3 regions of the Megasphaera sp. ASD88 genome follow, and region 2 is predicted to be linked to each of the others. Evidence: riboswitches for the same ligand, from Rfam matches in the RefSeq annotation. Region 2 holds a riboswitch; each other region holds the start of a gene.
The links. A riboswitch is a leader RNA that binds a small molecule or an ion and turns the genes downstream of it on or off. The one in region 2 is predicted to bind ZMP and ZTP.
Positions count from the first base shown of each region.

Region 1: another riboswitch for ZMP and ZTP. It lies ahead of CJ260_RS02135 (OFA family MFS transporter); the one in region 2 lies ahead of CJ260_RS04870 (formate--tetrahydrofolate ligase).
Region 3: another riboswitch for ZMP and ZTP. It lies ahead of CJ260_RS12020 (phosphoribosylaminoimidazolecarboxamide formyltransferase); the one in region 2 lies ahead of CJ260_RS04870 (formate--tetrahydrofolate ligase).

Region 1 covers NZ_NQXW01000002.1:70,888-73,153, reverse strand. The annotation lists gene CJ260_RS02135 (OFA family MFS transporter) at 1-1,049, opposite strand, end outside; ZMP/ZTP riboswitch at 1,120-1,204, opposite strand; gene CJ260_RS02130 (D-alanyl-D-alanine carboxypeptidase family protein) at 1,256-2,266, opposite strand, start outside.
Region 2 covers NZ_NQXW01000005.1:68,591-70,856, forward strand. The annotation lists gene CJ260_RS04870 (formate--tetrahydrofolate ligase) at 1-1,065, opposite strand, end outside; ZMP/ZTP riboswitch at 1,115-1,194, opposite strand; gene CJ260_RS04875 (hypothetical protein) at 1,366-2,181, opposite strand; gene aspS (aspartate--tRNA ligase) at 2,254-2,266, opposite strand, start outside.
Region 3 covers NZ_NQXW01000036.1:1,281-3,546, forward strand. The annotation lists gene CJ260_RS12015 (DUF362 domain-containing protein) at 1-153, opposite strand, end outside; gene CJ260_RS12020 (phosphoribosylaminoimidazolecarboxamide formyltransferase) at 277-1,452, opposite strand; ZMP/ZTP riboswitch at 1,514-1,591, opposite strand; gene CJ260_RS12025 (DUF1847 domain-containing protein) at 1,672-2,266, opposite strand, start outside.

The sequences.
Region 1 (2,266 bases), on a different contig from region 2:
TGGATAGCGCTCAGGGCCTTGGTGCCGAACAGGTCGCTGAGGTAGGCCGGCATACAGGAAAAACCGCCGCCGTAGCAGGTAATGATGAGCAGCACGACGATTTGAAAGCTGAAAGCGTTCGTTTCCGTCGACAGCTTGAAGAAGGCCAGGGCCTCGATGAAGAAGAAGAGGACGTACGTATTAGCCCGGCCGATATAATCCGATACGGTCGCCCAGGCGATGCGGCCGGCGCCGTTCAAAAAGCCGATGAGGCCGACCATGGACGCGGCAGCCATGGGCGACATGCCGACGACTTCCTGGGCCATCGGCGAGGCGACGGCCAGGAGGGCGATGCCGCAGGTGATATTGACGAAAAAGAGCCACCAAATCGTATAGAGCTGCCAGGTCTTCATGGCCTCTTTCAGGGAAAACTGCGGCATGGCATCGGCATAGACCGGGCCGGATGGCTTCGCCAGCTCTGTATCGGGACGGGGTATTTCGTCGTCCTTCGGCGGCGCTAAGTACAGGGACGAGGCTGTCATGACGACGAGATACACTGCGCCCAAGATGAGGAAGTTCGTCGCCAGGCCAAAATTAGCGACGAGAAGCTGCATCGCCGGACCGGCGATCATGCTGGCAAAGCCGAAGCCCATGATGGCCAGGCCTGTGGCAAAGCCGCGGTTGTCGGGAAACCATTTGACCAGGGTCGAGACAGGCGTAATATATCCCGTCCCCAGGCCGATGCCGCCGATGACGCCGTAAAACAGATACAGCATCGGCAGGCTGCGGAACTCCATGGCCGCCGCCGTGCCGAACATAGCCGAAACGAAAAATAAAGTCGACACGAGGCCCGACTTGCGGGGGCCGGCCTTTTGGACGAAGCTTCCCAGGCATCCGGCAGACAAACCTAAAAACAAGATAGCCAGCGAAAAGGTCCACGTCGTCTGCTGGAGCGTAAAGCCCATCGATTCCATAATGGGTTTGGTCAAGACGCTCCAGGCGTAGACGCTGCCGATGCAGATATGAATTCCCATGGCGGACAGGGCAATGAGCCAGCGATTTCTCTTCATGATATCGTCTCCTTTGACTTGTCCCGCCGCGGCAATACAAAAAGCCGGCCGGCTGGACAAAGAATAGATGTACTCTTGCCCAGACGGTCGGCGTGTATGTCACCGTGCAGTCCACGTGGTTATTCCACTTCATTCCGTCAGTCCTGCACTGTATAGGTACGTTGTTATGATATGATTATACGGATTTAGAGCATACCTGTCAAGAATTATGCAGATTTTTTCACAGCTGCCGCAGCCATGTCGGCCGTATCGGCGTCCGTTCCGTAAGCTGTTTCCTGCGCGGCTTGACCCTTAGCCTTGGCGTCCGCCGCAGCCTTGGCCTGCTCCATCTGCTGCCGGCCCAATTCGGTCAGCGTCTGACCTGCCGGGGCCTTGCGGATGATGTAGACGTTTTCCAGGGGCTTCAATACGGAAAAGCCGTATTTCATCAGGGCCTGGGCATCGCCGTAGCGGTCTTCCGAATTCATGATAGCCGCGATGACCGTCCGCCCGTTCTGAGTCGCCGAAACGACGAGGCACGGCCCGCCGGCATTCGTCGTGCCGGTTTTAATGCCGTTTGCTCCGGGGAACCCGCTAGTCAGGAATTCGTTCGTCGAAACGCAATGCTTATAGCTGCCGTCGACGTAGGGCATGTCAAAGGTACTGCGCTTGACGATATCCCGGAAGGCCGGCAGCTTCATGCCGTAAGCCCCAATTTTGGCCAGATCCCGGGCCGTCGAATAGTGATTGGCGTCGGGAAGGCCGTGGGGATTGACGAAATGCGTATGGGTCGCACCGAGAGCCGCCGCCTTCGCGTTCATTTTTGCGACGAAGGCATCTTCCGTCGGCTCAACCGTTTCCGCAATGGCCACGGCGGCATCGCAGCCCGACACGAGCATCATGCCCGTCAGGGCGTTGCGCAGGGTAATCTGGTCGCCCTGCTGCAGGCCGAGGACAGAGGCATCGCTTTCGACGCTCAGGGCCTTATCGGTAATGCGAATCGTCTTATCCATGATGCCTTGTCCGTTTTCCAAGGCGACGATACAGGTCATCATCTTCGTCGTACTGCCGGGATATCCTCTCAGGTCAGGCTGTTTGGCGTACAGCTCGTCGCCCGTATCGGCGTCCATGACGTAGGCGGCCTGAGCCGCTACTGCCGGCGATTCCGGATTTTCGGCGAAGGCTATGGAAGATAGGGCTACGCAGGCAGTCAGCGCAGCTAAGATTGTTTTCTTTAA
Region 2 (2,266 bases):
GGCTTCGATATTTTCTTCCTGCAAGTTCTTCTTGTCTACGCCGCCGTGCATTTTAAGAGCCCGGACTGTTGCGACGACGACGACGGCGTTCGGTTTAATGCCGGCGAAACGGCACTTAATGTCCATGAATTTTTCCGCGCCGAGGTCTGCGCCGAAACCGGCTTCCGTAACGGCGATCTCGCCCATCTTGAGGGCCAGCTTCGTAGCGACGACAGAGTTGCAGCCATGCGCGATGTTGGCGAAGGGGCCGCCGTGTACGAGGGCCGGCGTGTGCTCGATCGTCTGGACGAGGTTCGGCTTGATGGCGTCCTTCATGAGGATAGCCATTGCGCCTTCGACGCCGAGCTGGCGGGCCGTCACGAGGTTGCCGTCCAAGTCATAAGCTACGGTGATGTCACCCATGCGCTTCTTCAAGTCCATGAGGTCGCTGGCCAGGCACAGGGCCGCCATGATTTCCGAGGCAACGGTAATCATGAAGTGGTCTTCCCGCGGGAATCCGCAGACCTTGCCGCCCATGCCGACGACGATGTTGCGCAGGGCCCGGTCGTTCATGTCCATGACGCGCTTCCAGATGACGCGGCGCACGTCGATGCGCAGGGCGTTGCCCTGATGAACGTGGTTGTCGATGGCAGCGGCCAGAAGATTGTTGGCCGCCGTAATAGCGTGCATGTCGCCTGTAAAATGGAGATTAATATCTTCCATCGGCAGTACCTGCGAGTAGCCGCCGCCGGCAGCGCCGCCCTTAATGCCGAATACGGGGCCAAGGGAAGGTTCGCGAAGGGCGACGACGGCCTTATGCCCCATGTAGTTCAGCGCCTGGGCGAGGCCGATCGTCGTCAGCGTCTTGCCTTCGCCGGCCGGCGTCGGCGTAATAGCCGTGACGAGGACAAGCTTGCCGTCTTCGTTTTTCGAAAGGCGCTTGATAGCGTCAAAGGAAATCTTTGCCTTATATTTACCGTATAATTCCAAATCATCGTCAGTTAATCCGACTTTTTCCGCAATCTTTACGATCGGTTCCAGCGCGGTCTGCTGTGCAATTTCAATATCGCTTAATACCTGTGCCATGATTTGCGTCACTCCTGTTCGTAGCATAAAAAAATACCGACACTTCTGGAAATGTTGCCCAGACGGTCGGCTTCGCGTCAATCATGCTCCCCGTGGTTGATTCCACTTCCGTCAGTCACATGATTATGGACTTATTATACAAGAATTCTCCGTATACTGTCAATGACATTTGCCCCTTCTCCGCTGGATACAGCCTGGCTCCACAAAAATCAAAAAAAGGGGAAATCACCTGGCCCATGTCAGCTAGTACGAAAAGAAGCCGGTTCACAGAGAACCGGCTTACAGGCCATAGCAGTATGATTATATGTCGATTTCCTGTACGTCGCCGAAGGATACGGGGCCGCCGATAAAAATGCTGCGCAGCTCCTTGTCTTCTCCTTCTACGGCCGCGGCGATGGCAATCGCGCCGCCAGGCTGCTGAATCGTGCAGGACACGTTCTTTTTGCCTACGCAGGCCAGGGCCGCCGCTACAGCCGCCGAGCCTGAGCCGCAGCTCTGTTCCCAGTACAGCGTATCCGTCTCCGTCACGTATACGGCGGGGACCATATGCAGATGGGCCGGGTCAAAGAGGACGAGGCCGAACGCGTCCAGCTGTTCGTCCGACGCATAGTCCTGCAAGGCCGTCCAAAACATGTCCTTGTATTCCATTTCCGCTCCAGAGGCAAAGTGGACGAAATGAACGATGCCCGGCAGCTCGACGCGGAAAAAGCGGCTCGGCATGCCGCCTACGTCGAGAAGAACTGCTTCGACAGACAAGGGCAGGGGCATTTCGATATAGGCGTCGTAGGCCCCGTCGGGGCGCTTTTTCGCCTGGGCCTGGAGAATGCCTTCGCAGCCCGAACAGGACACGGCATATTCGCCCCTATCTCCACCGGCCAGCTGCAAGGCATAGGCCGCAGCGGAGCGGGACGCGTTGCCGCAGAATTCGCCGCCCATCATGTCGACGCGTAGCGGCTGGCCTTCCGTCATGGATAAATACGCGACCTGCTCGGCGTCGACGCCCTTATCTTTCAGGAGCTTTGCTGCCAAGAAGCTACGCTGTTCCGGCGCGACATCGCTCAGCACAAATAAGGTCGTATTACCGCTGGGGTCTGCTTTTACATATTGCAGTTTCACGTTGCTCAACTTCCTTTCTATCTGATAAAAAAGGTACCGGCCATGCCGATACCTTTTTCTGTAATGCGACTTTTATTTCTTGACG
Region 3 (2,266 bases), on a different contig from region 2:
TAATTCGCCGAAATGCATTTTGATGGCGACGAATTTTCCTTCGAAGTCGATCGTTTCGATGCCGGCTTTCTTGCACAGCTTCTGCAGCTTCATCAGATTATTTGTACCTACTTTACAGCGAAAATCCGTAAAATATACTTTTGCTTTTTCCATAACCTACCTCCCGATAAACTCATTCTCATAAACATCTTCATTGTATCACATGAAGTACGCTCTAAGTCAAGAAAAAGAAGGCTGTAAAATAAGCGTCCCCAGAGGGGACGCTCTTGATATATCTTAGTGGTGGAACAACCGCAAGCCGGTCATCGCCATGGCAATATTGTATTTGTCGCACGTTTCGATGACGTTGTCGTCGCGGATGGAGCCGCCGGCCTGAGCGATGTAATCGACGCCGCTACGGTGGGCCCGTTCTACGTTGTCGCCAAAGGGGAAGAAGGCGTCGCTGCCCAGCGCTACGCCGTGAAGCTGACCGATCCAGGCCTTCTTTTCTTCTCTCGTAAGAGGTTCCGGCTGCTGGGTAAACAGATTCTGCCATACGCCGTCAGCCAGCACGTCTTCGTAGTCGTCGGAAATATATACGTCGATGGCGTTGTCCCGGTCCGGACGGCGCACGTCGTCGCGGAACGGCAGGGCCAATACCTTCGGATTCTGGCGAAGCCACCAGATATCGGCCTTGTTGCCGGCCAGGCGCGTGCAGTGAACGCGGGACTGCTGGCCTGCGCCGACGCCGATGGTCATGCCGTCCTTGACGTAACAGACCGAGTTGGACTGCGTATATTTCAGGGTAATCAGCGCTATGAGCAAGTCGCGCTGCGCCGCTTCGGGGATGTCCTTATTTTTCGTCGGGCGGTTCTGGAACAAGTCGGCCGTAATCTTGGCATTGTTGCGTTCCTGTTCAAAGGTAATGCCGTATACGTCCTTCGATTCGACAGGCTGAGGAACGTAATCGGCATTGATTTTCAGCACGCAGTAGTTGCCCTTTTTCTTCGTCTTGAGAATAGCCAGGGCTTCGTCCGTATATCCCGGAGCTACAACGCCGTCGGATACTTCCCGTTTCAGCAGCGTCGCCGTTTCGGCGTCGCAAATATCCGACAAGGCGACGAAGTCGCCGTAGGAGCTCATGCGGTCTGCACCGCGGGCACAGGCATAGGCCGAAGCGAGGGGAGATAATTTCAAGTCGTCTACATAATAGATTTTTTTCAGCGTATCGCTCATGTCGGTCGCGACGGCAGCGCCGGCCGGGCTGACGTGCTTAAAGGACGCCGCGGCGGGAAGGCCCGTCGCCTCCTTCAATTCCTTGACCAGCTGATAGCTGTTGAAGGCGTCGAGCAGATTGATGTAGCCCGGACGGCCGTTCATGACTTCAAAGGGCAGGTCGCTGCCGTCTTTCATGTATACTCTTGCCGATGATTGATTCGGATTGCAGCCGTATTTCAATTGCAATTCTTTCATTAGTATTACCTCCTGAAAATAAGAAATTTCCTGGCAAAAATAAAAATACCGACACTTCTGGAACCTTCGCCCAGACGGTCGGCTGTAATGAACCATGCTCCCCGTGGTAGCTCCACTTCCGTCAGTCACATGCTTCTGTTTCATTATACAAGGCGCAGCCGCCCTGTGTCAATGGGAAACAGACAAGGGCAGCGCCTTTTAGCGATACGCTCGCTCGGCTTATAATTTCGTCTTATAATAGGACTGGCTGGTATACAATGCCGCCACGGGATTATGGCCCGTCACGCGGTCCTTGACGACCAACGTCGTCGTCAGGGCCTCGGAATATTTGTAAAATAAGCTGTCGTGGCCGACGCACAAGCCCATGACGATATTCATATCCGTATGCTTGGCATTGAGCATCTTGGCCTGGAGGATGGGATTGCAGGCGTTGACGCCGACAGCATTGCATTTTTCGTCAATTCCCAGCTCTACCTTGGGAACAGCGCCGGCCTTGCAGGCCATACCGAAAACTTCGAAGCCGTGCTTGCGCAGAATCCCCGCCAGCATCCGCGTTTCCTGTATCAGGCCGACACAAGTCGCAATGCCGATTTTATGGAAATTCATGCGTTTGGCAAATTCAATAGTCTCCTGGACGCGGCACCACTTTAAATAGCCGTCGCATTCGACGCCAGCCGCCGTCTGCATGACCTGCTGATTGTCGTCCTGCTCATACAGTGCTAAGGCTTCTCGTTTCACGTCTTCATCCATGTGCGTCGTCACGCAGAAATCGGGATATTCCTTGTTCATGACGTTGCAGTTCACTACGCCGCAG